Regions from separate parts of the Buttiauxella noackiae genome, predicted to be linked through region 3. Evidence: predicted binding sites of a transcription regulator. Region 3 holds the regulator's gene; each other region holds the start of a gene.
The links. Region 3 encodes sigma-54, which starts transcription at its own class of promoters, with help from an activator protein. Its sites were predicted from a motif close to GTTGGCACANNTTTCGCTNT; they were not measured.
Positions count from the first base shown of each region.

Region 1: a site for sigma-54 is predicted at 4,930-4,949, ahead of IX31_RS11600 (branched-chain amino acid ABC transporter substrate-binding protein). Genes of this name have one in related genera too.
Region 2: a site for sigma-54 is predicted at 10,796-10,815, ahead of glnK (P-II family nitrogen regulator). Genes of this name have one in related genera too.

Region 1 covers NZ_JPRU01000002.1:672,422-679,599, forward strand. The annotation lists gene IX31_RS11580 (ABC transporter ATP-binding protein) at 1-417, opposite strand, end outside; gene IX31_RS11585 (ABC transporter ATP-binding protein) at 414-1,289, opposite strand; gene livM (high-affinity branched-chain amino acid ABC transporter permease LivM) at 1,286-2,578, opposite strand; gene IX31_RS11595 (ABC transporter permease subunit) at 2,590-3,504, opposite strand; gene IX31_RS11600 (branched-chain amino acid ABC transporter substrate-binding protein) at 3,646-4,767, opposite strand; tRNA gene IX31_RS11605 (tRNA-Asn) at 5,295-5,370, shown strand; gene IX31_RS11610 (VasL domain-containing protein) at 5,523-6,767, opposite strand; gene IX31_RS11615 (hypothetical protein) at 6,823-7,178, opposite strand, start outside.
Region 2 covers NZ_JPRU01000002.1:509,435-522,218, forward strand. The annotation lists gene ppiD (peptidylprolyl isomerase) at 1-711, shown strand, start outside; gene IX31_RS10775 (ComEA family DNA-binding protein) at 863-1,246, shown strand; gene IX31_RS10780 (YbgC/FadM family acyl-CoA thioesterase) at 1,371-1,769, shown strand; gene queC (7-cyano-7-deazaguanine synthase QueC) at 1,898-2,593, opposite strand; gene IX31_RS10790 (SgrR family transcriptional regulator) at 2,658-4,361, opposite strand; gene cof (HMP-PP phosphatase) at 4,465-5,286, shown strand; gene IX31_RS10800 (PLP-dependent cysteine synthase family protein) at 5,357-6,418, opposite strand; gene IX31_RS10805 (Lrp/AsnC family transcriptional regulator) at 6,534-6,995, shown strand; gene IX31_RS10810 (SmdA family multidrug ABC transporter permease/ATP-binding protein) at 7,064-8,842, shown strand; gene IX31_RS10815 (SmdB family multidrug efflux ABC transporter permease/ATP-binding protein) at 8,835-10,613, shown strand; gene glnK (P-II family nitrogen regulator) at 10,867-11,205, shown strand; gene amtB (ammonium transporter AmtB) at 11,237-12,523, shown strand; gene tesB (acyl-CoA thioesterase II) at 12,584-12,784, opposite strand, start outside.
Region 3 covers NZ_JPRU01000002.1:1,542,231-1,555,014, reverse strand. The annotation lists gene gltB (glutamate synthase large subunit) at 1-2,517, opposite strand, end outside; gene mnmL (tRNA modification radical SAM protein MnmL/YtqA) at 3,198-4,130, shown strand; gene arcB (aerobic respiration two-component sensor histidine kinase ArcB) at 4,181-6,529, shown strand; gene elbB (isoprenoid biosynthesis glyoxalase ElbB) at 6,764-7,417, shown strand; gene mtgA (monofunctional biosynthetic peptidoglycan transglycosylase) at 7,414-8,142, shown strand; gene npr (PTS phosphocarrier protein NPr) at 8,144-8,416, opposite strand; gene rapZ (RNase adapter RapZ) at 8,413-9,267, opposite strand; gene ptsN (PTS IIA-like nitrogen regulatory protein PtsN) at 9,321-9,812, opposite strand; gene hpf (ribosome hibernation promoting factor) at 10,016-10,303, opposite strand; gene rpoN (RNA polymerase factor sigma-54) at 10,326-11,759, opposite strand; gene lptB (LPS export ABC transporter ATP-binding protein) at 11,864-12,589, opposite strand; gene lptA (lipopolysaccharide ABC transporter substrate-binding protein LptA) at 12,596-12,784, opposite strand, start outside.

The DNA of each region.
Region 1 (7,178 bases), 870 kb from region 3:
GGACATAGTCATCGCCCGCTGTTTGCGCCGCTCCTTCAAACGCGGAAACAGATCAAACATGGTTTGCAAATCCTGCGCGGCAAACTGGTTGCCAATGGGGATGGTACCCATCAGCAGATTTTCTTCGACGGTCATATCCGGGAAGATGCGCCGCCCTTCTGGCGCCTGTGCAATACCACCAGAAGCCACAAAGTGCGTCGATTTATGGCTGATGTCTTCACCGCGAAACAGGATCTGCCCGCCGCGTATGCGTGGCTGACCGAAAATCGACATTAACAGCGTTGATTTCCCGGCCCCGTTCGCCCCAATCAACGCCACGGTTTCCCCTTCGTTGACCTGCAAAGAAACCTGTTTTAGCGCCTGAATCGCACCATAAAAAACGTCCACATTACGAAACTCCAGCATCGCCTCACTCATACACTGACCTCGTCTTCGTCGGTGCCCAAATAGGCGGCAATCACTTTTTCATCATGCTGGATTTGTTCAGGTTTACCCTCAGCAATCACATCTCCATGGTCGAGCACAATAATATGGTCGGAAATATCCATCACCATGCCCATATCATGTTCAATCAATAACACGGTGATACTGTGGTGGTCGCGTAAGAAACGGATGATCTTACTCAGTGTGTGTGTTTCAACCGGGTTCAAACCCGCAGCCGGTTCATCAAGGCAGATCATCTCCGGTGCGGTACACATGGCACGTGCGATCTCGAGGCGCCGCTGCTGCCCGTACGACATCTCCCCCGCGAGGCGGTTAGCGCAATCCACCAGTTCCACTACTTCGAGCCAGTAAAATGCCCTGTCGAGCGCGCGGCTTTCCGCCCGCCGATAAGCGGGCGTATTTAATACCCCGGCCAGTAAATTACGGTTTACCTGCATGTGTTGTGCCACCAACAGGTTTTCCACCACCGACATTTCCCGGAATAAACGGATATTCTGAAAGGTGCGCGCAAGCCCGGCGCGGTTAACCAGATGTGTACCACCAAACATTTTGTAGAAAATACGCGAGCCGAGTTGCGCCGGATTAATCCAGTCACCCGGTTGGAATTTCTGCCCCAGTATCTGAATCACGTTGGTGGTTTTATCACGCGTGTTAAACAGAATATTACCGCCCGAGGCTTTATAAAAACCGGTCAGGCAGTTAAACACTGTCGTTTTCCCGGCACCGTTAGGGCCAATCAACGCGGTAATCGACCCACGGCGCACCTCAAGATTTACGTCATTGAGCGCCTTAATCCCACCAAAGTGCATCATCAGATGTTCAACACTTAATATCATCTCGCTCATGGCGCCACTCCCTTGCGCACCGCAAACCCGCTGCGGTTGATGCGAATCAGACCGCGTGGCCGCCAAATCATCATCACCACCATTAACATGCCAAACAGCAGCACGCGATATTCGGCAAAACTGCGCAGCAGTTCAGGTGTCACTGTCAGCACAAACGCCGCCAGCACGACGCCCACCGTCGAACCCATGCCGCCCAGCACGACAATGGCGAGAATTAATGCTGATTCAAAGAAGGTAAATGATGTCGGGTTAACAAATCCCTGATAAGTCGCAAAAAAGACGCCAGCAATACCCGCCGTTGAGGCACCCAACGTAAAGGCTGAGAGCTTAACCAGCACATGATTGAGCCCCATGGATCGGCAGGCAATTTCATCTTCACGCAACGCCTCCCAGGCACGGCCTATCGGCATGCGAGTCAGACGATGTTTGATATACAGCACCAGTAAAACCACCAACACCAAAATGGCGTAGATAAAAATAAACTTCAGATTGGGGTTATAGGTGAGATGGAAGAACTCGTGGAACGGTACCCCGCCTTCTTCTTTGGCACGCCGCCCAAATTCAAGGCCAAACAACGTCGGCGGTGGAGCAGAGATCCCGTTAGGACCACCGGTAAACGTCAGCCAGTTATTCAGCACCAGGCGGATAATCTCTCCGAACCCCAGCGTCACAATAGCCAGGTAATCACCATGCATTCGCAACACCGGGAAACCGAGCAAAGCACCAGCCGCCGCAGCCATCAGCGCTGAAAGTGGCAACATCGACCAGAACCCGAGTCCGAGATACTGATACCCCAGTGCAAGTCCGTAAGCACCAATGGCGTAGAAGGCGACGTATCCCAAGTCCAGCAAGCCTGCCAGCCCAACGACAATATTTAACCCAAGGCCCAGCAGCACATAAATTAGCCCGAGGATCGCAACCGTCAGCACGTATTTGGTCGCCACAAATGGGAAACAAACCGCCAGGGCGATCACCAGGGGAATAATCCAGCGCATGCGGCTTTTGTATTCTGGCGGGCGCACATACACGCCTGAATTATCCGTCTCAAAACGGCTTAAAAAACGCGTGCCCGTAGAGGTCGTCAAAAAAGCACTTAATAAAAACCGCCCGACCATCACGACGGCGATAATCACCATCAGCCGCTGCCCTTCGAAGTTAAAGCTGTACCCATCCAGTACCACACCGACTATCGGGCCAAAAACAATCAACGCCACCAGCCCTGCGAAAATCGCATCCAGCAAGCAGCGTTTGAGGGAGAAGCCTTCATGCAAAGCCGTTTCTGATGTCATGTTTTGCTCCCTCACACTTTGGCAACGATAGGTCGGCCAAGCAGCCCCTGAGGACGGAAAATGAGGATCACCACCAGTAATCCAAACGAGAACACATCTTTGTAATCGGAATTCACCATGCCGGAGAACTGCGCTTCAGCAATACCAAGAATCAGCCCGCCAAGCATCGCGCCAGGTAATGAACCAATTCCACCCAACACCGCCGCGGTAAACGCTTTAATACCGATAATAAAACCGGCGTAGAAATCAAAGGTGCCGTAGTTCATGGTGATTAACACGCCTGCCAGACCCGCCATTGACGCACCAATCACAAACACAATTGAGATAATGCGGTCGGTATTAATCCCCAGAATCGAGGCCATTTTGCGGTCTTGCTGTACGGCGCGGCACATGCGCCCCAGCCTGGTATTGCTGATAATCCAGGTCAGCAGCAACATGCCAACAAACGAAGCAATCAAAATGAATACTTTGGTGTAGGTGATTTGCACAAAACCTTCACCGATATGAAACCGGAACACGCCATCAAGCATGGTTGGAATGCCCTGTTGACGCGGCCCCTGGCTGATTTGTGCGTAGTTTTGCAAGATTAACGACATGCCAATTGCGGAAATCAGCGGTGCTAAACGGGTAGAGTTGCGCAGCGGTTTATAAGCGATGCGCTCGATGGTCCAGCCGTACACGCCCGTCACTACAATGGTAAACACCAGCGTGCCGAGAATAAGTAAAGGAAACGACTGCAAACCAAAGAACGAAAGTAGCGCAAGCCCGATGGCGCAGAGGTAAGCGGAGATCATATACACTTCGCCGTGGGCGAAGTTAATCATGCCAATAATGCCGTAAACCATGGTGTAGCCAATGGCTATCAACCCGTAGACGGAACCTAGCGTTACGCCATTGATCAATTGTTGCAGGAAGAATGCGTCCATAGTTTGGCAGTCTCTTTTAGTGCTGCGGACAAACTCCTTTTGTAGGTCGGGTAAGTGCAGCATCACCCGACACTTTCACCAGCAATGCCAGGCGAAAATGGTGGATGACGCTACCGCTTATCCCCTCTACAAATCCCGGTATTATTGGACTTCTTTATATTTTCCTTTGTCATCCCACTGATAAACCACGTAATCCGAGACTTTCAGGTCACCTTTATCATCCCAGGCTTTTTTGCCCATCACGGTATCCACCGGGTTTGCTTTCAGCCAGGCGCTGGCTTTGGCTGAATCTGTGCCGCCAGTGGCTTTAAATGCTGCAGCAATCGCCTGAACAGAAGCGTAGGAATAGAGGGTGTAACCTTCAGGTTCAAATTTGCTGGCGCGGAATTTGTCGATTACCGCTTTGCCATCCGGGATCAAGCGAGGATCTTTACCGAAGGTCATGTAAATGCCATTGGTATATTGCGGGCCGCCTGCCGCAGTCACCATCTCTTCGTTCACGATGCAGTCACCGGAGAAGAATTTAGCCTGTACACCCTGCTCACGCATCTGGCGCACCAGTGGCCCCGCTTCCGGGTGACAACCGCCGAAAAACACCACATCTGGTTTTTGCGCACTGATTTTGGTAACCAGCGCGTTAAAATCTTTTTCACCACGCGACAGGCCTTCGTACATCACATCATTGACGCCACGTTTCGCCAGCGCAGCTTTGGTAGCATCTGCCAGCCCCTGCCCGTAAGTGTCTTTATCGTGAATGATCACCACTCGTTTGGCTTTAAGCTTATCAATAATGAAATCGCTGGCGACCTGCCCTTGCTGGTCATCACGCCCACACATGCGGAACATGTCGTTCATCTTGCGCTCGGTGATGAGTGGGTTGGTCGATCCGGGGGTGATGGCGAGAATGCCCGCATCGTTGTAAACCTCAGAGGCAGGCATAGTAGATGAAGAACAGAAATGGCCGACCACGGCTTTCACTTTGTCCTGGTCAACCAAACGGTTAGCTACGGATACAGCCTGTTTGGGTTCACAGGCGTCATCGCCCTGCACCAGTTTGATTTTTTCGCCATTAATCCCACCAGCAGCATTAATATCTTCGGCGGCCTGAGTCGCGCCATGCCAGTACTGATCGCCATAAGTCGCGTTCGGCCCGGTAAACGGCCCTGCGACACCAATGACAATATCAGCGTGGGCGGAAAACGCCGTTACCAGACAACCAGCCAACACCAGAGAAAGAGGACTTCTAATCAATTTCAGCGACATTTTTATGTTCCTTAGCAAATCAGCAAAGAGGTTTATGCAAAACGGTGTAAGAGCCATTTCAAAAGCAAAAACGCGAACAAAATGCACTATCCAGTCAATTTCCTGTGGTTACAGCGAGGTTTCCTTACGGGGTTTCCTTACGATTTTCACAGCCATAAACATTAAGCAAAATGGTTACCAACGTTACTAGCCGCATATCGATGTTTCGACATATGTCAGTATAGAGCGCAGTAGTAAGCCGCTCGGTACAACGCAATGAATTTACAGCGGGGATCACATCTGCTTAACAATAAAGCCATATTGTTCAAGATTTATGCGTCTTTGCACCAACTTAGTCCACAAATACAAAATGGTTAATATTGTGCGGAGCAATTGGCTGGAGGCTGGCTTGCATTTACTGTTTACAAAAAGGTCAAATTCGCCTTAATACTCAACATGTTGACTATAAAAAGAGCAAACAAAAAACTTTTTCGCGAACCCTTTGACATGCCCCCCTCGAATCGCTAATATGCGCCCCGTTAACCGATTCCTCTGTAGTTCAGTCGGTAGAACGGCGGACTGTTAATCCGTATGTCACTGGTTCGAGTCCAGTCAGAGGAGCCAAATTTTAGTTTCATGATGTATTTAAAATCGTGAAATGTTACAAAAGCAGCGCATAAAAAAGCCTGATGTACTGAAAAGTACCATCAGGCTTTTTTTATGGGTATTTTTTGGGCTAACGTGACTGCAAAATATTCTGATAAGCCCCTACAGGCTCACGGTGTCTCAGCCTGTTGTTTTATGAGCGCGTAGCGGTTCAGTACCTGATTCAGGTGCATATCGATTTGCGATGTCTGGGTTGGGGATAATGGTGTAGTGGCCGTTGTCTGACTCAGCAGATAGAGTTGCTCTTCCACAGGTACCGCACGTCCAAAGTTCTGCGTAATCGCAAACACCATTGATTTCAGCTCCGAACCGGTCAGGTATTTACCTTTGCGTTCATCGAGTTCATTCAGACGCCGGGTCATCTCCTGCAACCCTTCCATTCCCTGGTGCCAGCCCGTCAGCGCTTCAACGGGTATGGCATTGCCGGTGATATGCTGCTGCCACTGCGCTTTCAGTGTTTCCGTCTCTTGCGGTTTTGCCTGTGCTGCCAGGGCAAAACCGTAATTTTGCAGCCACAGCGGGGACTGTTGTGCCAGCTTCGAGAGCGAGGCGGCATCGGCGGTAACCGGCAGCAGAGGCTCAGGCTTGTCATGCAGCATCGACCATCCCCACAGCGCAGCCCCGCCCACAATCAGCATGGTCAGTACGCCCAGCGCAAACCCTTTCCACTGTGATTTTGGCTTCTCCGGTAACGGGGTTATTTCAGCTGGGATAACTGGCTGTTCGCGGATGACATACACCAGTGGCTCCGGCGATTGTGTCGCGGCAATGCCGGCCAACACATCGCCAGATGGCGGTAGCACCACGGGACTGACGTTGATGTTGTTTACTTCGGCATTTTCCAGACGGATGGCCGCATTGTGCATAAAGGTACTGAGTTCACCCATCTGGCAGGCATTTTTCAGTTCAAGGCGTTGTAGCACCTCACGCAATGCGTTGAGATGTTGTTCAGCCTGGTAAACCTGCGGCAAATCACTGTGACGCAGGCTAAGTGTACGCAGTACCGCCTGTAAACGATGACTGAGCCCAGCGAGAATTTCGACGCGTGCATGCACCGGCTGTGGCCACAGAGCGCTCCACTGACGGGTAATGAGCGCATCCAGAATCGCCAGCCCCTCATTCAGACCGTGCATCCCGGTAAGATGCGTGCGCGCCAGGGTGTACCAGGCCGCCGTCTGTAGTTCGACCCCATTCTGGCGGAACAGCGACAGGCTGAGTTGTTCTATACGTTGCCAGTCCACATCCGGGCGTGCCGGATGTGTCAGTTTGCTGAGCTCTTCGCGCAGCGCAATAAAATCGGCAAACTGGCGCGGATCATCGCCGGTTTGTACCTGGCAGGATAATTTATCATTCATGGTGACAGCCCTGAAAAAAGGAGGGAGTAATAGGGAGGAATAATCGAAGCAACAGTCAAGGCAGTAAACTTTCAACCATGCTGAAAAAGGCTTCTTCGTTGAACGCGCTGCCAGGCAAAGTGGAATTACCCGCCGAACGCCACGTCCAGTCACGGTTTTCACCGGTGCGCATAAACAAACGACACAACGGGTTCGCGCTACCTTCCGCGCAGAGGCTGACGTCCACACAACCCGTCACGCCCTGGCCGTACAAAAAGGCAGGCGTGAAGCTCACCTTCCGTTTTTGATAGTGGAGATGAATACCAGGCACGCTGAACACCCTGCCGCCAATCAGACATTCCACCAGTGAGACGGCTGTGCTTTCGATGCGAATACCCGTGCCGTCCAGCCAGGCTTCCATCGTCTCCTGCA
Region 2 (12,784 bases), 1.0 Mb from region 3:
CAGCAGAAAGTTAGCGATGCGGCAAGCAATGATAACGAATCTCTGGCAAGTGCTGAGAAAGTTGCTGGTGTTAAAGCTGTTGAGACCGGTTGGTTTGGTCACGACAACTTACCTGCAGCGCTGAACTTCAAACCTGTTTCAGACGCTATTTTTAATGGTGGTCTGGTCGGTGCGAACGGCGCTCCGGGTATGAACTCCGACATCATTACTGTTGATGGTGACCGCGCGTTTGTTATTCGTATCGCTGAGCACAAAGCTGAAGCTATCAAACCGTTAGCTGAAGTTCGTGAACAGGTTATCGCGCAGGTTAAACATCAGAAAGCTGAGCAACAAGCTAAGCTGGATGCTGACAAGCTGCTGAATGCGCTGAAATTGGGTAAAGGCGATGAAGCTATGAAAGCCGCTGGCTTGAGCTTCGGTGAAGCGAAAACGCTGACCCGTACTGGCCAGGACCCTATTAGCCAGGCCGCCTTCAACCTGCCATTACCAGCAAAAGATAAGCCAGCCTTCGGCGTGGCAAATGACATGCAGGGTAATGTGGTTCTGTTAGCTCTGGATCAAGTTAAGCCTGGTGACATGCCGGCAGAACAGAAAAAAGCGATGGTTCAGGGTATCACTCAGAACAACGCCCAGATCACTTTCGAAGCGCTGATGACCAACCTGCGCAAAGAAGCGAAAATTAAGATGGGTGACAGCATCGAACAGCAGTAATTAACCTCGAGGTTTCTCGCAGTTAACTGCAACACTATGCAACATTTAAAGGCCGCTTTCGCGGCCTTTTCCATATTTGAAGATTGCCATTTGTAGCTGTTTTTTTTCCTCGATAAGGTGGCTTCGCTGTCAACACACAAGGAGGAACAGCATGAAAACAGGATTCAAAAGTGGAATACAAGCAATGTGCATTGCCGTGGCATTTATTGGTACGAGCATCTGCACTCAGGCTCTGGCGGCCCCAGTTGCTGTCAAAAATGATACAGCTCAGGCTCAACAGCACAGCGATAAAACCCCAGTCACCCCTGTTGCTACCGCTAAATCGAGCGACGCTGATGATGGTGTGGTAAGTATTAACACGGCGAGCGCAGAAGCTTTGGCACAGGCAATGAATGGTGTTGGCCTGAAAAAAGCACAATCGATTGTGAGTTACCGGGAAGAGTACGGCCCATTCAAGGCACTGGAGCAATTGCAAGAGGTACCCGGGATTGGCAGTGCATTGGTAGAACGTAATCTGTCTCACATTAAGCTTTAACGCTTAGTGCTCCTTGCTCGCGCAGCTGGGAAAGTTTGCTATGCTAAATCACAGGTCATACCAGTTTGGTGTGGCCTGTTACCTCACCTGAATATTAAAACTACAGTGAAAGGGTTTTAGCGCTATGCAAACACAAATCAAAGTTCGGGGTTACCATCTTGATTTCTATCAACATGTTAACAATGCCCGCTACCTTGAGTTTCTCGAAGAAGCCCGCTGGGAAGGGCTGGAAAATGCGGCAGGATTCCAGTGGATGACCGAGCACAACATTGCGTTCATCGTGGTGAATATCAACATCAATTATCGTCGCCCGGCGGTGTTGGGCGATCTTTTGCGTATTGAAAGCACCTTGCAGCAACTTAACGGAAAAAGTGGCGTGTTGAGCCAGGTGGTTAAGCTTGAGCCAGAAGGCGAAGTGGTCGCAGACGCACTGCTGACATTCGTGTGCATTGATTTAAAAACCCAGAAATCAGTGCCGTTGGAAGGGGAGTTGCGCGAGAAGTTAGTGCAGATGATGGAATAATTCCTTTATTACTGACAAATGTCGGATGGCGCTCCGCTAATCCGACCTACGAACCGGCTTTGTAGGGTGGATAAGCGTCAGCGCCATCCACCATTGCGAAGCAGATTTATCATCTGCTCCGCGAAACATTACTTCAGGCTGGTTTTCTTTTTCATGGCTGCCATTACTCCTGGTTTATCCGCCAGGTAATGGTTAATACCGTTAGCACGCAGGTTGCATGCGGCACATTCGCCACAGCCGTCGCCTTTAATGCCGTTATAGCAGGTCAGCGTTTCGCTCCGCACCAGATCCAGTTGCTGCCAGTAGTCCGCTAGCGCCCATGTTTCTGCTTTATCGAGCCACATCAGCGGTGTTTCGAAGCGAATATCGCGAGCCATACCAAGACTTACGGCATGATTCAGGGCTTTTACGAATTCATCTCGGCAGTCCGGGTAACCGGAGAAATCAGTTTCACAAACACCGGTGATCACCGCTTCGGCTTCAACCTGATATGCGTAAATCGCCGTCAGCGTCAGGAACAGAATATTGCGGCCTGGAACAAAAGTGCTTGGGATACCTTTTTCTTCGGGACTGTACCCCGGCACCGGAATGCTATCGCGCGTCAGGCTGCTGACAGCCAGTTCATTCAATAGCGTGACATCCAACACTTTATGCGCACGCGCACCCAGTTTCAGCGCCAGTTCACGAGCAACGTCAATCTCAGCACGGTGGCGCTGGCCATAATCAAATGTCACACAGTGGACTTCATCATACTGCTGTAATGCCTGAATCAGGCAGGTTGTGGAATCCTGGCCACCACTAAAGACGACAACTGCACGTTTCATGAGTAATCCTGTTAAACAGCTAAAAACCTATGGTAACTCGTGGGCAGATAGCTGCCCAGCTTCTTCACACCATCGTTGGTGGCGGTAACCATGCCTGGGTGAAATCGAACCAACCCCAGGCATTAAGCTCGATACCATTAACACCCGGCGGCGCGCTGATCTGGTAGCGGTAATTAAACAGTGGCGAGACTATCGCATCACACATTAACGCGCTGAACACTTCCTGCAAACCGGTGCTGCGGGCGTGTTCATCCGGGTGGATTTGCACACTATCGAGTGTTGCCTGCAAATGGGTGTACTGACTTTCAGTAAGAACCGCGGGCCACAGTACATCGCTGCGTAACCACTGCTCCAGCGTGTAGACCGGAGCCTCGCCAATCAGACGGTCGCCCATCATTAAATCGGCCTCAGCCAACGCCTCACATCCTGCCCAGTTTTTCGCATCATGAAATATCAGTGTGAGCTCGCAACCCAAATCCGCCAGATGCGTTTTAAGCTGTTGCGCCATGACATGCAACTCAACAGGCAAATGATAAATCAACGTTAATTGCGGTGGCAGCGTTATCGCTCCGGACAATGGCCATTCGGGGAGTTTCCATCCAGGGATCATCTCGCTACTTGGGGTGATCAGTGATTCATCGACCGGAAGGCTTTCAATCAACTGCTGCTGCTGAATGATTTGCATCAGGAAGCGTGCCTGCTCCGATGTTAGATTGCTGTTTTGTTTTACCGCCAGATAGCAAAACCCAAGGCTAATACTATTGCTGACAGGCCGTAAATGAACCAACTCGTCTTGCTGACCAATGGCGATCTGCACCGGATGGCGGCAACTGGTTCCTAGTTCGGTGTCAAACAATTGCGGGGTAATCCAGAACTCTACGGCTTTGAGCAGTGGATGGCTGAGGTGGTAGTACTCAAAACTCTCGATACGCACCAGATTCTCTTTAAAGCTGCTAATCCGAAATGGCCCACAGCCCATTTGTGTATCTTCCGGATGTGCCAGGCGGCTGCAATAACTTGCCAGCCGATGCGCCAGCCAGTAATCGGGAGTATGCAATATGAAACGGATGCATTGCGCATGGGCAAGTTCAATGCTCTTCACGCTGATAAACAAACGTCGCATAGCCGGAAGTGTCAGCAGCATCATCAATCGTTGCTGTAACTGTATGGTTTCCACCGGCTCGCCATTATGCCAGTGCAAAGTGGAACGAATGAAAAAGTACCAGCTAAGGCCATCTTTAGAGACTTGCCAGTGGTGAGCAAGATCGGGTTGGGGTGCCGCGCTTTGCGAGGTGAAACGGGTAAGTCCGGCAAAGACCTGGCCCGCAAGGTGCTGCTCGGCACGACCTGGCAAGAATCCCGGCTGCAATGGTTCTAATGGTCGATAGTAGGGAATACGTAAAGTCGGCGTATCGTTTTGCCATTGCCCTCCGAGGAATGGTTGCAGCAATTGGCGCAACTGTTCAGGGGCGATTTGCGCAAGCTCAAGGGCATTCTGATGCTGTCCTTTATGCAGTACTTGCTCCATCATTCCGGAACGAACGCTTTCTGGTGTCACCAGAAAAGTCAGGGTGCCGCGTTTCCCTCGCCCCGACTGCGCACGCCATGTCAGCCAACCCGCACCTTCAAGTTGATTAAGTAATGTTCGCACATGGCGATCACTGCAAAAGCAGCGTGCGGCGAGCTCCGCTACCGTAACTTGCTGCGGTTCTCCTGCCGAGGGCTGCCACAGGCGTTGAAATTGGTTTAATCGGTTTAACAGGCGCATTGGTTTAAACCCGGAACAATTTCATGAAAGTATTCACTATTAGTTCCGTATATGCCAGGTGATACTGCCAACTGTGTTTTAGTCGTCACAAACCGGAGTAAACATGGCTCGTCTGGCTGCATTTGATATGGATGGCACGTTGTTAATGCCCAATCATCTTTTGGGTGAAGAAACCGTGCATACCCTTAACCGGCTGCGGGATGAACGCCAGATAACCCTCGCGTTTGCTACTGGCCGCCATGTGCTGGAAATGCGTCATGTGCTGAGCAAGCTCTCCCTTGAAGCGTTTTTGATTACCGGCAACGGCACGCGTATTCACTCAACGCAAGGCGATCTTCTGCATCGCCAGGATCTGTCACCTGAGGCGGCGGAAATGGTTATCCACGGGCAATGGGATACTCAGGCGAGTCTGCATGTGTTTAATGACACCGGGTGGCTAACCCAGTATGAAGTCGGCGAAATGCTGAATGCACACGTTTATAGCGGTTTTAGCCCGAAAATTGTCGACGTTAAGCGCATTCCGTCCGATGAAGTCACCAAAATTTGTTTCTGCGCCCCTCATGAAGATCTTGTTCGTTTAAAAGTCCAACTGGACGAGGCTTTAGATGGGCGGGCATTTTTATGTTTCTCAGCAGTAGACTGCCTGGAAGTGTTACCGATTGGCTGCAACAAGGGTTCTGCGCTCGGTGTATTGAGTCAGCATCTTGGTTTAACAATGAAAGATTGTATGGCATTTGGTGACGCGATGAATGACCGCGAAATGCTTTCAAGCGTGGGGCATGGTTTGATCATGGGCAACGCGATGGCGCAACTGAAAGAAGATTTACCGCATTTACCTGTTATTGGTCACTGCAATAAACAGGCTGTTTCTCATTATTTGAATCATTGGCTGGATACACCAAATCTCACCTATTCCCCCGAATGACGAGACTTTTCAGCTGGCCGGATTAAATATCCGGCCTCTTTTTTTCCCGCCATATATCAATTACATCGAATTATTTAGAGGGATGCCCAGTTAATAATTGCTCGATTTCTGCTCGGGCTGGCTGTAAATCACCGATATTCGCTTTCACCCAATCTGCGTTGTAATAGGTTTCCAGATAGCGTTCACCGCTGTCACAAAGCAGCGTCACAATCGAACCCGTGCGCCCTTCAGCACGCATACGTTCGGCAAGCTGTAAAACGCCCCACATATTGGTGCCGGTAGATGCGCCCACTTTGCGGCCTAACATCGTTTCCAGCCACTGCATGGTGGCGATACTTGCCGCATCAGGAACACGCATCATTTCGTCAATAACATCCGGGATAAACGATGGCTCGCAGCGCGGGCGGCCAATTCCTTCAATTTTGCTGCCAACGGCGCTGCGCAAGCTGCAATCACGATTCTGCCAATAATCCATAAACACAGAGTTTTGCGGGTCGACTACGGTCAGTTTTGTTGGGTGACCCTGGTAGCGTAAGTAACGCCCGATGGTGGCAGAGGTGCCGCCTGTACCTGCACTCATGACAATATAATCCGGAACCGGGTGAGGCTCATGCTCCATTTGGCGGAAAATACTGTCGGCAATATTGTTGTTACCGCGCCAGTCGGTTGCGCGTTCTGCGTAAGTGAACTGGTCCATATAATGGCCATTCAACTCACGCTCCAGCATTTCGGATGCCGCGTAGATTTCACACGCACTCTCCACGAAATGACAGCGACCGCCGTAAAACTCAATTTGCTCCACTTTACGTTTAGCCGTGCAGGCTGGCATAACGGCGATAAACGGCAGACCCAGCAAGCGAGCAAAATACGCTTCCGAAACGGCCGTTGAGCCCGAGGAGGCTTCAATAATCGTGGTGCCTTCTTTAATCCAGCCGTTACACAAACCGTAAAGGAACAGCGATCGGGCGAGGCGATGTTTAAGGCTGCCCGTTGGATGCGTGCTTTCATCTTTCAGGTAGAGCTGAATGCCGGGGAAACCAGGCAGCGACAGGCGAATTAAATGCGTATCGGCAGAGCGTTGGTAATCGGCGTTAATTTCGCTAATGGCGTGGTTTACCCAGGTGCTGGTCATGGTGATATCCGGTTTGTCTATTTGTGCTTAGATTAATGCAAAAGAAAGATAAAAAAGTTGCCTTTTAGCCTTCGAGTGGCATTCAATGGAGAAAATATTTCTCTCCGAGGTCGTCATGTTAGATAAAATTGACCGCAAGCTGTTATCCTTGCTGCAAAATGACTGCACCCTCTCTTTGCAGGCTCTCGCTGATGCCGTTAATCTGACCACCACACCCTGCTGGAAACGCCTGAAACGTCTTGAAGACGACGGGGTGATTCGGGCGAAAGTGGCGCTGTTAGATCCGGAAAAACTCGGCCTGGGGCTGACAGCTTTCGTGCTTATCAAAACCCAGCATCACAGCAGCGAGTGGTATTGTAAATTTGTCTCCGTCGTTGAAGAAATGCCCGAAGTGCTGGGCTTCTGGCGAATGGCGGGCGAATACGACTACCTGATGCGAGTGCAGGTAGAAGACATGAAACGATACGATGATTTTTACAAACGGCTGGTGAACGGTATTCCCGGTTTAAGTGATGTCACTTCGAGTTTTGCCATGGAACAGATAAAATACACCACGGCTTTGCCATTAGAGCGTTAAGCCCTCAGCGCCATTAGTTTTTCATTTTTCTGCCTGCCAGGCAGACAGTACTTCAGGAATCTGACTGCGTGCGATTATTTGCTCAATTAAGCTGGTACTTCACCCGCGAGTGGCGACGCTATCTCGGGGCGGTTGCCTTGCTTATTATCATTGCCATCCTGCAACTGGTGCCGCCGAAAGTCGTGGGCATTATTGTCGATGGTGTCACCCAGCAGCGCCTCTCAGGAAAAGATGTGCTGATATGGATTGGCTTGATGATTGTTATCGCGGTGGCGGTCTATATCCTGCGCTATGTCTGGCGCGTGCTGCTTTTCGGTGCATCTTATCAGTTGGCTGTCGAACTGCGCGAAGACTACTACCGCCAGTTAAGCCGCCAGCACCCCGAATTTTACCTGCGTCACCGCACTGGTGATTTAATGGCGCGGGCGACAAACGACGTCGACCGGGTGGTTTTCGCCGCAGGCGAAGGCGTATTAACTCTGGTGGATTCGCTGGTAATGGGCTGCGCGGTATTGATTGTAATGTCGACGCAAATCAGCTGGGAGCTGACGTTACTCGCGCTATTGCCGATGCCGGTCATGGCATTGGTTATCAAACGCTATGGCGATCAGTTGCACCAGCGCTTCAAACTGGCGCAGGCTGCATTTTCCACGCTTAATGACCGCACCCAGGAAAGTTTATCCAGCATCCGTATGATCAAAGCGTTTGGTTTGGAAGATCGCCAGTCTGCGTTGTTTGCTGCCGAAGCCAAAGATGCGGGAGCGAAAAACATGCGCGTGGCGCGAGTCGATGCCCGTTTTGACCCGACGATTTATATCACCATCGGCACGGCTAACTTGCTCGCTATTGGCGGCGGCAGCTGGATGGTGATTCAGGGGACGCTGACGCTTGGACAACTCACAAGCTTTGTGATGTATCTCGGCCTGATGATTTGGCCGATGCTGGCGCTGGCGTGGATGTTCAATATTGTTGAGCGTGGTAGTGCGGCCTACAGCCGTATTCGCAGCATGCTCGCTGAAGCGCCGTCAGTAAAAGATGGCGAGCAAGAAGCGCCTGCCGGGCGCGGCTCGGTGGAAGCTAATATTCAGGCGTTCCACTATCCGCAAACGGCGCGACCGACTCTTGAAAACGTTTCTTTTACGCTAAAGCCTGGTGAAATGCTTGGCCTTTGTGGGCCGACCGGTGCCGGGAAAAGTACCATTTTGTCTCTGATCCAGCGCCATTTTGATATCGACCAGGGCGAGATTTGTTTCCACGGTATTCCGCTGGTGCAAATGCGGCTCGACTCCTGGCGTAGCCGCCTGGCGGTCGTTAACCAGACGCCGTTCCTGTTTTCTGACACAGTCGCCAGCAATATTGCGCTGGGTAAACCGGATGCTACGCAGGAAGAGATCGAACACGTCGCAAGACTTGCCAGCGTACATGACGATATTTTGCGCCTGCCGCAAGGTTATGAAACCGAAGTGGGCGAGCGCGGTGTAATGCTATCTGGCGGCCAGAAGCAGCGTATTTCGATTGCCCGCGCATTATTACTTGATGCGGAGATCTTGATTCTTGATGACGCGCTTTCTGCTGTTGACGGGCGTACAGAACACCAAATTCTTCATAACCTGCGCCAGTGGGGTGAAAACCGCACCGTGATCATCAGTGCGCACCGGTTGTCAGCCCTGACAGAAGCCAGTGAAATCCTGGTGATGCAACATGGCCATGTTGCACAGCGCGGCAATCACGATGCGCTGGTGGGTCAACCTGGCTGGTATCGCGACATGTATCGTTATCAACAGCTGGAAGCGGCGTTAGATGATGCGCCAGAAACAACGGCAGACGAGGAGGCCGCCAATGCGTAAATCAATACAGCAATGGCCGACCATAAAACGCCTGCTGGCTTATGGCTCCCCGTGGCGTAAACCACTGGCTGGTGCGGTTGTCATGCTGTGGGTTGCAGCGGCTGCTGAAGTGACTGGCCCAATTCTTGTGAGTTACTTTATTGATAATATGGTGTCTGAACATCGCTTGCCGGTTGCCGCAGTGGCAGGGCTTGCGACTGCGTATTTGCTGCTGTCAATTTCCGCCGCCGGCCTGCACTACTGGCAGGCATTGCTGTTTAACCAGGCCGCCGTTGGCGTAGTGCAAAAATTACGTACCGATGTAATGGACGCTGCACTGCGCCAGCCACTGAGCACTTTTGATACCCAACCGGTGGGGCAACTCATTTCGCGAGTCACCAACGATACCGAAGTGATCCGTGATCTTTACGTAACGGTCGTTGCCACGGTATTACGCAGCGCGGCATTGATTGGTGCGATGCTGGTGGCGATGTTCAGCCTCGACTGGCGTATGGCATCGGTGGCGGTTTGCATCTTCCCGGCAGTGATTATTGTGATGTTTATCTACCAGCGGTACAGCACGCCGATTGTGCGCCGCGTGCGCAGTTACCTGGCCGATATCAACGATGGCTTTAACGAAGTCATTAATGGCATGAGTGTTATCCAGCAGTTCCGCCAGCAGGCCCGTTTTGGTGAGCGTATGAATGCTGCGAGCCGGTCGCACTATATGGCACGTATGCAAACACTACGCCTGGATGGCTTTTTACTGCGCCCGTTATTGAGCTTGTTCTCTGCCATGGTGCTGTGCGGCTTGCTGATGCTGTTTGGTTTTACCTCGGTGGGCACTATTGAAGTTGGTGTTTTGTACGCATTTATCAACTATCTGGGGCGTCTTAACGAGCCGTTAATCGAACTCACGACCCAACAATCCATGCTGCAACAGGCGGTGGTGGCGGGTGAGCGCGTGTTCGAGCTAATGGATGGCAAGCGCCAGGATTATGGTAACGACAATCGCCCACTCGAAAGCGGCCATATTGAAGTTGATAACGTGTCGTTTGCCTATCGCGGCGACCGCCTGGTGCTGGAAAATATTAATCTGGATGTCCCGGCGCGCAGTTTCGTTGCATTAGTTGGTCACACGGGCAGCGGGAAAAGCACGCTTGCCAACTTGCTGATGGGCTATTACCCGCTCACCAACGGTGAAATCCGCCTTGATGGTCGCCCGCTGGATACCTTGAGCCACAGCGTGCTGCGTCATGGGGTTGCGATGGTTCAGCAAGACCCGGTAGTGCTGGCGGACTCCTTCTTTGCCAACGTTACGCTTGGGCGTGACATCAGCGAGGATGCCGTCTGGCAAGCGCTGGAAACGGTGCAACTTGCACAATTGGCTCGCACCATGACTGATGGAATTCATACACGACTGGGCGAGCAGGGTAATAATTTGTCCGTTGGCCAGAAACAGCTACTGGCGCTGGCGCGAGTGCTGGTGGATGCGCCGCAGATTCTGATCCTTGATGAAGCAACCGCAAATATCGACTCTGGCACCGAGCAGGCAATCCAACAAGCACTGGCAGCCGTCCGTGAGCACACCACGCTTGTCGTTATCGCGCACCGCTTATCGACTATTACCGATGCCGACACGATTCTGGTGCTGCACCGCGGGCAGGCTGTTGAACGAGGCACTCATAGCGAGCTGTTAGCTGCGCAAGGACGTTACTGGCAGATGTATCAACTGCAACTGGCTGGTGAAGAATTAGCCGCCGCCACGCGTGAAGAACACACAACCGCGTGATGCACCAAAATCACGCATAAAACCAATGGTTATCACCATTGGTGCAGAAGCGAAACGCACCATGCACTAAAGTGGTGCGTTTTTATTCTCTAAGAACTTTCTTAATCCCAGTCATCGTAATTTCTATCCTGAAAATCCCCATTTGGCGCGGTTTAACGCGCTGAAAATAGCTGTTTTTCAAATTTGGCATGGCCTTTGCTTTATCTAATTCGTATCGCAGAGGCAATTACCCAATTCTGACTGGAGGGGATCTATGAAGCTGGTTACCGTGGTGATCAAACCGTTCAAACTCGAAGACGTTCGCGAAGCGCTGTCTTCAATCGGTATTCAAGGGCTGACCGTGACTGAAGTGAAAGGCTTTGGTCGCCAAAAGGGTCATGCAGAGTTGTACCGCGGTGCTGAGTACAGCGTCAATTTCCTGCCTAAAGTGAAAATTGATGTGGCAATTGCCGATGATCAACTCGATGAAGTTATTGATGTCATTAGCAAAGCTGCCTATACCGGCAAGATTGGCGATGGCAAAATTTTCGTTGCTGAGTTGCAACGGGTCGTCCGCATTCGTACCGGCGAAGCCGACGAAGCTGCACTGTAATCGTCTTGCCACTCGTGAAGGGATGGAAAAAATGAAAAAATTAGCCTCTATCTTAGGCGTTGTAGCCCTGGCACTAGCGCCATCAATTGCCCTTGCGGCACCGGCTGTGGTCGATAAAGCAGATAACGCCTTTATGATGATTAGCACCGCATTGGTGCTGTTTATGACAATTCCGGGACTGGCACTGTTTTACGGCGGCCTGATTCGCTCTAAAAACGTGCTGTCAATGCTGACTCAGATTACGGTTACGTTTGCCTTGGTTTGTGTGCTGTGGGTAGTTTACGGTTACTCATTAACCTTTGGTGCCGGTGGTAACTTCTTCGGTAACTTCGATTGGGTAATGTTGAAGAACATTCAGCTCACTGCGCTGACAGGCTCTTTCTACCAATATATTCATGTTGCGTTCCAGGGCTCCTTCGCCTGTATCACTGTTGGCCTGATTGTTGGCGCACTGGCTGAACGTATTCGCTTCTCGGCGGTACTTATCTTTGTCGTAATTTGGCTGACGCTTTCATACTTGCCGATTGCACATATGGTATGGGGCGGTGGTCTGCTGGCGACGCATGGCGCAATGGACTTTGCAGGTGGCACAGTGGTTCACATCAACGCCGCAGTAGCAGGGCTGGTGGGTGCGTACCTGATTGGCAAACGTGTGGGTTATGGTAAAGAAGCATTCAAACCGCACAACTTGCCGATGGTATTTACCGGCACAGCAATTCTCTATTTCGGCTGGTTTGGCTTCAACGCAGGCTCTGCAAGTGCTGCTAACGAAATTGCTGCATTGGCCTTTGTGAACACTGTTGTTGCAACAGCGGCAGCCGTTCTCGGTTGGGTATTTGGCGAGTGGGCATTGCGCGGCAAACCATCTTTGTTGGGTGCATGTTCCGGTGCTATCGCAGGTCTGGTTGGTATCACTCCTGCCTGTGGTTATGTTGGTGTAGGCGGTGCATTGATTATCGGTATCGTTGCAGGTCTGGCTGGCTTGTGGGGCGTGACGCTGCTGAAAAAATGGCTGCGTGTAGATGACCCTTGTGATGTGTTCGGTGTCCATGGCGTGTGCGGTATCGTTGGTTGCATCATGACGGGTATCTTCGCCGCGCCATCTCTTGGCGGTGTGGGTTACGCAGAAGGCGTGACTATGGGCCATCAACTGCTGGTGCAGTTAGAAAGTATCGGTGTGACGATTCTGTGGTCTGCGGTAGTCGCCTTCATCGGCTTCAAAGTTGCCGATCTGACTGTGGGCCTGCGTGTACCTGAAGAGCATGAGCGCGAAGGTCTGGACGTTAACAGCCACGGCGAAAATGCTTACAACGCATAAATCATTCAATAATAAAAAAGGCGGAGCATTTGCTCCGCCTTTTTGCTTTTAAACGGCAGGTTAGCTGCGCTTACGCATCACCCCTTCTTGCACCGTTGATGCAACTAAAACACCGTCACGGGAATAAAACTCCCCACGCACAAAACCACGCGCGCTGGAGGCCGAAGTGCTTTCCACGCTGTACAGCAGCCAGTCATTCATATCGAACGGACGGTGGAACCACATTGAGTGATCGATGGTGGCAACCTGCATACCCGGCTC
Region 3 (12,784 bases):
ATCTTGCGGGTTCAGAGCAAGCATATCGCGCAATGTTGCCACTGGACGCTCGTTTACAAGCTTCGCGTACTCTAGATAATCTTTGTATTCGCCACTGTTGACGGCTTTTTGCAGCGTCTGAACCACGTCAGGGTTGTAAGCGTGATATTCGCCACCATGAACGTATTTCAATTGCCCACCCTGGTCTAGCGGCTTGCGAGCGAGCCATGCGCGCTTAGACAGGTTCAACAAGTCTTGTTGGAAGTCGTTAAATCCTGCACCACCAATACGGCTGACAACGCCCTGGAAGCACAGCTCAGAAACTTCTTTATGCAGGCCAACTGCTTCAAACAGTTTCGAGCAACGGTAAGAGGCAATAGTCGAGATGCCCATTTTGGACATGATCTTGTACAGACCCTTGTTGATGCCGTTGCGGTAATTCTGCATCACTTCACGGTACGGTTTTTCGATAGCACTGTTGTCGACCAGCTTCGCCAGAGTTTCGTAAGCGAGGTATGGATAGATTGCCGTCGCACCAAAACCGAGCAGAACTGCGAAGTGGTGTGGGTCACGCGCACTTGCTGTTTCGACAATAATGTTCGCATCGCAACGCAGATTTTTCTCGACCAGTCGAGTCTGTATCGCACCAACCGCCATTGGAGCCGGAACCGGAAGGCGATCTTTCGCAATGTTACGGTCAGACAGCACCAACAGCACTGTGCCGTTGCGAACCATACGTTCCGCTTCGTCGCACAGAGCATTTACAGTTTCGTGCAGCGACTGAGCGGAGGCATCGTAGGTGATGTCCAGCGTATCGGCACGGTAGTGCTGCTCTTCAAGTGAAGTGAGCTGCTGGAAATCAGACCACAGCAAAATTGGCGATTTGAAGCTCAGGCGGTGCGCCTGGCCTTCTGCTTCACAGAAGACGTTCATTTCACGGCCAATGCTGGTTGCTAGAGACATTACGTGCGCTTCACGCAGCGGGTCGATTGGCGGGTTAGTTACCTGCGCAAATTGCTGGCGGAAGTAATCGTAAATGATGCGTGGCTGGCTGGAGAGCACGGCAAACGGGGTATCGTCACCCATTGAACCGACCGCTTCCTGGCCATTTTCACCCAGCACACGAATCACAGAATCCAGCTCTTCTACGCTGTAGTTAAACTGTTTCTGGAAGCTTGCGAGGGTATCGTCATCCATTTCACGGGAGCCAACTTCTTCGTCTGGTAAATCTTCAAACGGCACCAGGCGACGGACGTTGTTTTCCATCCACTCTTTATACGGGTGGCGGCTCTTCAAATCGGCATCGGTTTCAGCGGAATGCAAAATTCGGCCAATACGCGTATCGATAACCATCAGCTCGCCAGGGCCGACACGTCCTTTCTCGATGACTTCGTCAGGCTGGTAATCCCAGATCCCAACTTCAGAAGCACAAGTGATCAGCTTATCTTTAGTGATGACGTAGCGCGCCGGGCGCAGACCGTTACGGTCGAGGTTACAGGCAGCGTAACGCCCGTCGGACATCACGATTCCTGCTGGACCATCCCATGGCTCCATATGCATGGAGTTAAAGTCGAAGAAGGCGCGCAGCTCTGGGTCCATGTTCGGGTTGTTCTGCCAGGCTGGTGGAACCAGCAAACGCATGGCGCGAACAATATCCATCCCGCCAGCTAACAGCAGCTCGAGCATGTTATCCATGGAGCTTGAGTCAGAACCGGTTTCGTTCACGAATGGCGCTGCATCATGCAAGTCCGGGATCAACGGAGTCTGGAACTTGTAGGTACGAGCGCGAGCCCACTGGCGGTTACCGGTAATGGTGTTGATTTCACCGTTGTGCGCCAGGTAGCGGAATGGCTGAGCCAGCGGCCAGCGTGGCACGGTGTTGGTGGAGAAACGCTGGTGGAACAGGCAAATAGCTGATTCCAGGCGCAAGTCCGCGAGGTCCAGGTAAAAGCGCGGCAAGTCTGCCGGCATACACAGACCTTTATAGATGTTAACCAGGTTGGAGAGACTACAAACGTAAAAGTCTTTATCCTGGATGCGTTTCTCAATGCGGCGACGGGCGATAAACAGGCGACGTTCCATATCACGTGGGCGCCAGCCAGCCGGAGCATTAACAAAAATTTGTTCGATGCGAGGTTTCGAGGAGAGGGCGATTTCACCGAGTACGTCTTCATTGGTTGGCACTTCGCGCCATCCTACAATCGACAAGGTCTCGTTTTGCAACTCTTCTTCAACGATGCGGCGGCTTGCACTTGCCAGCGCGTCGTCTTTGTTTAAGAAAATCATGCCTACCGCATAATTTTTTGCCAAACGCCAACCACGTTCTTCCGCAACGATTCGGAAGAAACGGTCAGGTTTTTGCAACAGCAGGCCACAACCATCACCGGTTTTACCATCGGCGAGGATTGCTCCACGGTGCTGCATTCGGGCCAGTGCGTGAATAGCAGTACGCACTACCTTGTGGCTAGGTTCGCCTTCTATGTGGGCGATCAGGCCGAAACCACAGTTATCCTTCTCAAGGGATTTATCGTACAACATATCAGTGAACCTCCCCAGGCTCTACGTGATTCCCGATACCGTTTGCGTCCAGACGCAGCAAGGGCATGGCGACGGGGTTTGCGAATCTACGCTTACCGCGTGTGTCGCCCTCTTGATGTCTAACGCATCCGGTTTCACAAGTGTTGAGGACTTGCTTTAGAGGGAATCTAAATTACTGCATAAATATGATGGGCACAGAACCCACCCAGAAAGCTTCCAGCGGATTTCCAAGTTATCGGGAAAGCGCACACAGGTCAAATGGCATTCTTATTTATACGATTATGTGCTAAATGGTATTTAACATCATGAATATAAACATTTTATTATCATTTTTATCGTATTTAAGCGGCAGGGGAATCGCTTGGGTATTGTGATCTCTCTCACTATCTGGCGGGCTGCAAAATTCCAGACCGTGCTGGCAATGTCTAAGTTGGCAGGATCTTGTGCTATAAATGCGCGCTGGCGTGTTGTATGACACTGTTTTTCGCAAGGTCACATATTCTTTAAAAATAGGAGGTCAGTATAAGGAAAAGTAATCATCTTTTGTGTGCGTAAACTTGCACTAATTTTGCATTGTTATGCAATAGGTAAAGCTGCGCCAAAGCGATTGATCCAGGTCATCGCTAAATTGGGCAGATAATGGCAGGCTACGTCCCTTTTACAGGGCGGCCCATCAGATTATGCAGTTACAAAAATTAGTCAATATGTTTGGTGGCGATCTTCAGCGACGTTATGGCCATAAGGTCCATAAACTCGTGCTACATGGCGGTTTCAGTTGCCCAAACCGTGACGGCACCATCGGGCGTGGGGGGTGTACTTTTTGCAATGTTGCCTCTTTTGCTGATGAAACCCAACAAAGTCACTCCATCGCCGATCAACTCGCGCGCCAATCACAGTTAGTGAACCGCGCGCAGCACTATCTCGCTTATTTCCAGGCTTACACCAGTACATGGGCGGAAGTGCAGGTGTTGCGTTCGATGTATCAGCAAGCGGTGAGTCAGGCTAGCATCGTTGGATTATGCGTTGGGACGCGCCCAGATTGTGTGCCAGACAGTGTGCTGGATCTGTTAAGTGAATATCACGATAAAGGCTACGAAGTTTGGCTGGAGTTAGGTTTGCAGACGGCTCATGACAAAACATTGCATCGTATTAATCGTGGGCATGATTTTGCCTGTTATCAGGAAACCACACGTCGAGCACGAGCACGTGGGTTGAAAGTTTGCAGTCATCTTATTGTCGGCTTGCCTGGCGAAACGAAGTCACACTCCATGGAAACGCTGGAAAAAGTCGTTGAGACAGGCGTGGACGGCATCAAACTCCACCCGTTGCATGTCGTTAGCGGTAGCACGATGGCCAAAAGCTGGCTGGCGGGGCGCTTGCAGGCTATTGAATTAGAAGAGTATGCGACAATTGCTGGGGAGATGATTCGCTACACGCCGCTTGATGTCGTATTCCACCGAATTTCTGCCAACGCGCGGCGGCCAACCCTACTGGCACCATTGTGGTGTGAGAATCGTTGGGCCGGGATGGGGGCTATCGATAAATATCTGACTGAACATGGCACACAAGGTTCGGCGATAGGTACTCCATGGAGCCCGGCAATTCTGTTGTAATCCCTAAGCGTGCGGTATATTTAGCTGATTGATGACGAGGGAAACGTTCCATGAAGCAAATCCGGTTACTGGCGCAATATTACGTTGATTTGATGGTGAAGCTCGGATTAGTGCGCTTCTCTTTGTTATTGGCCTCAGCCCTGGTGGTGTTGGCTATCATGGTGCAAATGGCCGTGACGATGTTATTACGCGGCCAGGTTGAAAGTATTGATGTTGTCCGCTCCATCTTTTTCGGCCTGTTAATTACCCCTTGGGCCGTCTATTTCCTTTCTGTGGTGGTTGAGCAACTCGAGGAGTCGCGCCAGCGGCTTTCAAAGCTTGTGCAAAAACTCGAGGAGATGCGCGAAAGAGATTTAAAACTCAATGTGCAGCTCAAAGACAATATTGCTCAATTGAACCAGGAAATCGCCGATCGCGTTAAAGCTGAAGATGAACGCCAGACGATGCTGGAGCAGCTTAAAGTCGAGATGCAGGAGCGCGAAGAGACGCAGCTACAGCTCGAACAGCAATCGTCGTTCTTACGCTCATTCCTCGATGCATCTCCTGACCTTGTTTTTTATCGTAACGAAGACAAAGAGTTTTCCGGCTGTAACCGCGCCATGGAACTACTGACGGGTAAAAGTGAAAAGCAACTGATCAGCCTGAAACCAGAAGATGTCTACTCGCCAGAGGCGGCGCAGAAGGTTATTGAAACCGACGAGAAAGTATTCCGTCATAATGTTTCCCTCACCTACGAACAATGGCTGGATTACCCTGATGGGCGTAAAGCCTGCTTTGAAATTCGTAAAGTGCCTTATTACGACCGCGTCGGTAAGCGCCATGGTTTGATGGGCTTTGGTCGCGATATTACCGAGCGTAAGCGTTATCAGGATGCGCTTGAGCGCGCCAGCCGAGACAAAACTACCTTCATTTCTACTATCAGCCACGAACTACGTACACCATTGAACGGTATAGTCGGTTTAAGCCGTATCCTGCTTGATACCGAGCTGAATCCTGAACAAACAAATTATCTCAAGACCATTCATGTTTCGGCGATTACTCTTGGAAATATTTTCAACGATATCATTGATATGGATAAACTCGAGCGCCGTAAGGTTCAGCTTGATAACCAACCGATTGATTTCACCAGTTTCCTTGCTGATCTGGAAAATCTTTCGGGCTTGCAGGCACAGCAAAAAGGGTTGACGCTCGAAATGAACCCAACCTTGCCGTTACCGCATAAAGTGGTAACGGACGGTACGCGTTTGCGCCAGATTCTCTGGAACCTGATTAGCAATGCGGTGAAGTTCACGCCGAAAGGTGGACTGGTGGCGGTTCGTGTGCGTTATGACGAAGAAAATACGCTGCGCTTTGAAGTGCAGGATTCCGGGATTGGCATCCCGCAGGATGAGCAGGACAAAATCTTCGCAATGTATTATCAGGTCAAGGATATCCACGGTGGTAAACCAGCAACCGGTACGGGGATTGGTCTGGCGGTATCGCGTCGTCTGGCTAAGAGCATGGGAGGCGATATTACCGTTAGCAGTAAGCCGGGTGAAGGCTCTCTGTTTACCCTGACGATTCAGGCGCCGCGTGTGGCGGATGAAGTTGAAGATACCCTCGAAGATGACGAAATGCCGTTGCCAGCGTTGCACGTTTTGCTGGTGGAAGACATTGAGCTCAATGTAATTGTTGCACGCTCGGTGCTTGAGAAGCTCGGCAACAGCGTGGATGTTGCGATGACCGGTAAAGAGGCGCTGGAGAAATTCACTCCGGGAGAATACGACCTGGTGTTACTGGACATCCAGTTACCGGACATGACCGGCCTGGATATCTCTCGACAATTGACGACGAATTATGCCCGCGAAGATTTACCGCCTTTAGTAGCATTGACGGCCAACGTATTGAAAGATAAAAAAGAGTATCTGGATGCTGGCATGGATGATGTGCTCAGCAAACCACTCGCAGTCCCGGCGTTGATGGCGATGATCCAAAAATTCTGGGACAACCAAAAGTCAGCGTCTGAAAAGGAGTCTCCAATGTCTCAAGTTAACAGTGAAAAGCAACAAGCCTTGCTCGATATTCCGATGCTTGAGCAGTACATGGACTTAGTAGGACCAAAGCTGATTACTGATGGATTGGCGATGTTTGAAAAAATGATGCCGGGTTATCTGAGTGTGCTGGATTCCAATATGACCGCCCGCGACCAGAAAGGTGTGGTGGAAGAGGGCCATAAAATTAAGGGGGCTGCGGGTTCTATTGGGTTGCGCCATTTGCAGCAAGTTGCTCAGCAAATTCAGTCGCCGGACTTACCTGCCTGGTCAGAAAATGTTGGTGAGTGGATTGAAGAATTGAAGCAGGAATGGCAACACGATGTTGAGGTTCTGAAGGCTTGGGTTGCGAACGCCCCCAAAAAATGACCCCGGATAAACCGGGGTGCGCGAATTCTGCGCCAACACCAGGGAAAAGCCCGGTTGCGCCGTAAGTTATAAGTTTTTATCCAGTCGGCGCAGCCGATAATCTCGTATGCTGCTCAGGCATTAAGATAGCAAATCTTAAATGATTTGTTACGTGAATCAGTAAAATGTGTGAAGCATAGCGATCAAATCATAATCACTGATGATAATTATCGCATGATCAATAGGAATGGCCGAATGAAGAAGATTGGTGTAGTGCTTAGTGGCAGTGGGGTTTACGACGGCAGCGAGATTCAAGAGGCTGTTATTACGCTGTTGGCAATTGCTCGCGCTGGTGCTGAAGCCGTTTGTTTTGCACCTGATAAACCTCAAGCAGATGTTATTAATCACCTGACTAATAATAAGTCTATTGAGCATCGTAATGTACTGGTCGAAGCAGCTCGAATTACGCGTGGAGCCATTACTCCCCTGGCACAGGCCGATGCTAACGAACTGGATGCGCTGATTGTGCCTGGTGGCTTTGGTGCGGCAAAGAATTTGTGTGATTTTGCCATTAAAGGCAGTGAGTGTCAGATTGACGGCGATTTACGCCGCCTTGCCAGGGATTGCCATGCGCAGGGTAAGCCTCTTGGTTTTATCTGTATTGCTCCTGTGATGTTGCCAAAGATTCTTGATGTACCAGTGCGTTTGACCATTGGTACGGATATCGACACCGCAGAAATAGTTGAAGAGATGGGGGCAGAGCATGTCCCTTGCCCGGTCGATGATATCGTGGTTGATGAAGAGCAAAAAGTGGTGACCACGCCAGCTTATATGTTGGCGACACGTATTGATGAAGCCGCATTGGGCATCGAAAAACTGGTCGCTCGCGTTGTGGGTATGACTGCATGAAGAAAGGGCGAGTTGCGCTCTTGGGTACCTTGAAGCGCTGGCTGTTGCGCGGAGTATTTGCTTTAGCCGGAATCTGGTTGGCAGGGATTCTTCTGTTTAGTTTTTTACCCGTGCCGTTTTCAGCCGTCATGGCAGAGAGGCAACTCAGTGCCTGGTTTAGTGGTGATTTTGGTTACGTTGCTCACTCGGATTGGGTGAGTATGGATGAGATTTCACCGCTGATGGGGCTTGCAGTTATTGCTGCAGAAGACCAGAAATTCCCGGACCACTGGGGATTTGACGTTACGGCTATCGAAAAGGCCATTGCCCATAATGAACGTAATGCAAATCGCGTTCGCGGCGCATCGACACTTTCTCAGCAAACTGCCAAGAATTTGTTTTTGTGGGATGGACGTAGCTATGTCCGCAAAGGTCTTGAGGCTGGGTTAACGTTGGGGATGGAAGTCGTCTGGACTAAACGCCGCATTCTCACGGTTTATCTAAATGTCGCGGAATTTGGCGAGGGGATTTTTGGCGTGGAAACTGCTTCACAGCGCTATTTTCACAAACCGGCAAGCCGTCTGACGGCATCAGAAGCGGCGTTGCTGGCTGCTGTATTGCCCAATCCGATTCGCTTTAAAGCGAATGCACCTTCTGGCTATGTACGCCAGCGGCAGCAATGGATACTGCGCCAAATGCGCCAACTGGGTGGTGAGTCATTCATGGCGCAAAATGAGCTTAAGTAAATTAGTCTTCGTCAAAACCCGAATTAAAAAGGGCGATAACCGCATTCAAGGCTTGCTCTTCTTCAGGCCCAGTAACTTCAATTTCGATGTGTCCACCTTTAGCGGAATCCAGCATCAGCAATGCAATCACGCTGTTGGCTTCCGCCTCCGTGCCTGCCTCGTTACGCAGCATCACCTCGGCATCAAAGCTTTGTACCAGCTCGAACAGCTTCATTGCTGGGCGCGCATGCATGCCCAGTTTGTTAGTGATCTCAACGGTCTGTTTTACGGTCATGTTTTGCGTTTTTCCAACGTACGGTGACGGGATTGCACATTTTTGCCGCGCGAACGGAAATAGTCTGCCAGTTGTTCAGCAATATAAACTGAACGGTGTTTACCGCCTGTACAACCAATTGCCACAGTCAAATAGCTGCGGTTGTTGGTTTCCAGCATTGGTAACCATTGCTCAAGATAGCTGCGCGTCTGGTAGATAAAGTTGTGCACTTCGGTGTGACGGTCAAGGAATGCAGCGACGGGTCTGTCGAGACCGGTCATCGGACGGAGCTTAGGATCCCAGTGCGGATTTGGCAGGAAGCGCACGTCAAACACGTAGTCAGCATCGATTGGAATACCGTGTTTAAAGCCGAAGGACTCGAACACCATAGTCAATTCGCGCTCACGCTTGCCGAGCAGGCGAGTACGCAACATTTCCGCAAGTTCATGCACTGACATTTCAGAGGTGTCGATAATCAGATCAGCTCTGGATTTCAGTGGTTCAAGCAGGTCACTTTCTTCATCAATAGCACTTTCTAGCGAAAGGTTTTTGCTAGAAAGTGGATGCAATCGACGCGTGTCGCTGTATCGACGGATCAGCGTGTTACGATCGGCATCAAGGAATAACAATTGTGGCGAGAATGAGTCAGGCAGATTACTCATCGCCTGTTCAAAAATTTCCGGGTTTTCCGGCATGTTACGCACATCGATGCTCACTGCCGCAGAAATTTTTCGCTCTGCGAGAGTTTTGGCAAGATCAGGTAACAGCACCACTGGTAGATTATCTACGCAGTAGAATCCCATATCTTCTAGTGCACGCAAGGCTACAGACTTCCCTGAACCAGAGCGGCCGCTGACGATCATCAGCACCATTTTTTCACTCCCCCAACTTCTCTTGCTGTGGCGTCAACATATCCGCAGCCAGATTATTCACTTTCACTACCATTTTCTGTGTCGGTAATGATCTGATAAAGCTCTTCATCGCTTTGCGCAGAACGCAGGCGTCGACAAATTGTTTTGTCTGCCAGACGCTTTGCCACCAGAGATAAAGTGTGCAAATGCGTTTTTGTTTGGTCCGCCGGTACAAGGAGCGCAAACATCAAGTCCACTGGCTGGTTATCAATCGCATCGAATGCAATAGGGGTTTCCAGTTTAATAAACACCCCAACCGCGCGAGTGGTATCTTCTTCCAGTTTCCCATGAGGAATCGCGATACCGTTACCGATACCTGTACTCCCCATACGTTCGCGCGTTAGCACGGCTTCAAAAACCACTTGTGGCGGCAGGCCGAGTTGCTTTGCGGCCAGCTCACTGATGATTTCCAGTGCACGTTTTTTACTTTGGCAATGTACGTTGGTACGAGTACATTCCTTGTTCAGGACATTACTTAGTTGTAGAGCAGAATCGTTGTTCATCATAAGTTCACCTAAGCCTCCTGTTATGCTAACGGCCCGTTAAGTAACGAGCCGTCTATACCCATCATCCTTCAACCAGCAGGGGTGTTGGCTTCACTCACTAACGCCAGTCACTTACTTAAGTAAGCTCCTGGGGATTAGCTCCCTTGCCGCCTACCTGCAACTCGAATGCTAACGGGTATATGCCAAAACAGTTGCCCGGATTATCAGTGTTGTTTTAGTTTATCTTTATGTTTGGTTAACTGGCGCGCCAGTTTATCAATTAAGCCATCAATTGCCGCATACATATCCTGGCCATCAGAGCTTGCATGGATTTCACCACCATTCACATGAAGCGTCGCATCGGCAATATGCGTGACTTTTTCCACTTTTAACACAATGTAGACTTGGTTAATTCTTTCGAAGTACTGCTCCAGTTTGGCAAACTTCGTACTCACAAAATCGCGCAGTGCGTCAGTGATTTCGACGTTATGTCCTGTAATGTTGAGCTGCATAGTGTCTTCCTTATCGGTTAAGTCATACCAGCTGTTTACGCTGATTTGACGGTGGTATGGATAAAGACTCTCGGTACTTCGCAACAGTGCGGCGGGCCACCATGATCCCCTGATCGGATAGCATAGTCGTTAACTTGCTATCACTTAGAGGTTTCGCAGGGTTTTCTGCCGCAATTAATTTCTTCACTAGTGCCCGAATCGCCGTTGACGAGGCCTCACCTCCGCCTTCGGTATTCACATGGCTTGAGAAGAAATACTTCAATTCAAAAATGCCGCGTGGACTGTGCAAATATTTTTGCGTGGTCACTCGGGAAATAGTCGATTCATGCATTTCGACTACCTGGGCGATATCAGCAAGAACCATTGGTTTCATATGCTCTTCGCCGTGTTCAAAAAAACCTTGTTGCTGCTCAACGATACAGCGACTGACACGCAGCAGCGTATCGTTGCGACTCTCAAGACTTTTAATCAACCACTTCGCTTCTTGCAGGTTACTGCGAATAAATTGCGAGTCGCTGTCGTTACGGGCATTGGTACCCATCGCAGCGTACTGCTGATTTATTTTAAGGCGTGGAATGCTGTCGGCATTTAGTTCAACCGTCCAGCGCCCCTGAATCTTTTTGACCAGAATATCGGGAATGACATATTCGGGTTCACTGGTTTGAATCGATTGACCAGGACGTGGATCAAGAGACTGAATCAGGCACATAGCCTCTTTCAGCACTTCTTCTTTTAAGCGAGTGACGCGCATCAGGCTACGGAAATCATGATTGGCGAGCAGATCCAGATGATCGCTGACAATCAGTCGTGCCTCGGTCAGCCACGGTGTTTCACGGGAAAATTGCGAAAGCTGGATCAGCAAGCAATCGCGTAGATCGCGTGCAGCGACACCTACGGGGTCGAATCGTTGAACGCGTTTAAGTACCGCTTCTATTTCATCGATGGTGATTTCGTCATCACCCATGCTTTCGAGAATTTCATCAAGCGAAACTGTCAGATAGCCCATCTCATCAACAGCATCAACGATTGATGTCGCAATGGCGGTATCGGTATCAGAAAACGGAGTAAGATCGACCTGCCACATCAGATAATCCTGAAGCGACTGGGTAGTTTCCCCCTGATAAACCGGTAACTCGTCGTCAATGTAATCTGTGCCGGTTCCTGATGGTGTACCTGCGGTGTAGATTTCATCCCAACTGGTATCTAACGGCAATTCGTCAGGCATCTCTTTTTGTTCGAGAGCTTCACGAGTATCTAACGCTTCGTTTTCACGAACTTCCTGAGTTTCAATTTCTTCATGCAGATCGGTTTGCTCAAGCAGTGGGTTACTTTCCAGTGCTTGCTGGAGTTCTTGCTGAAGCTCTAACGTTGACAGTTGCAACAGACGAATTGCCTGCTGTAACTGTGGAGTCATAGCAAGTTGTTGGCTAAGTCGTAATTGCAAACCTTGCTTCATATTCAGAGCGAGCTTCCTCAGGTATATACCCAGCATACTTCGAGTTGCAGGAACGTGGGCAACTCGAATTACCCTGAGTATTAATAATTATACTTCCTACCCTATCAGAGTCTGAACTCTTCGCCCAGATAGACGCGCTTAACATGCTCATCTTCCAGGATTTCCGCAGGCGTGCCATGGGCAATTAACTGGCCCTGGCTTACGATGTAGGCTCGTTCACACACGGCCAACGTTTCGCGTACGTTATGGTCAGTAATCAGCACACCAAGCCCGCTGTCGCGCAAATGTTCGATGATTCGCTTGATGTCGATGACGGAGATTGGGTCAACACCCGCAAAAGGTTCGTCCAACAGAATAAATTTCGGGTTTGCGGCCAGAGCTCGGGCAATTTCGACACGACGGCGTTCACCACCCGACAGCGACTGCCCGAGGTTGTTGCGCAAATGCTCAATGTGAAACTCTTCCATCAACTCATTCGCGCGGTCTTCACGCTGCTCAGCGCTGAGATCATCACGAATTTGCAGGACTGCCATCAAGTTATCGAACACGCTTAAGCGACGGAAAATTGACGCTTCTTGCGGTAAATAGCCAATGCCACGACGGGCACGCGCATGAAGCGGCAGAAGACTGATGTCTTCGTCATCAATAATGATGTTGCCTGCATCACGCGGAACAATGCCAACAACCATGTAAAAAGTCGTCGTTTTGCCTGCACCGTTAGGGCCAAGCAAACCAACAATTTCACCTGATTTAACGGTCAGGCTGACGTCTTCAACAACGCGGCGGCCTTTGTAGGCTTTGGCGAGGTGTTTTGCAATTAAAGTAGCCATAACGAATTAGTTACTCTTTTTCGGGGCTGGCGCCGGAGCCTTGCCGTCTTTTTTCTGCAATTGAGAAGGGACCAGAACCGTGGTGACTCGTTTACCTTTTTCGCTAAAGGCCTGCATTTTCTGCTCTTTAACGAGGTAGGTAATTTTGTCGCCTTTGATATTACTGTCGACCTGCTCGAGATAAGCGTTACCGGT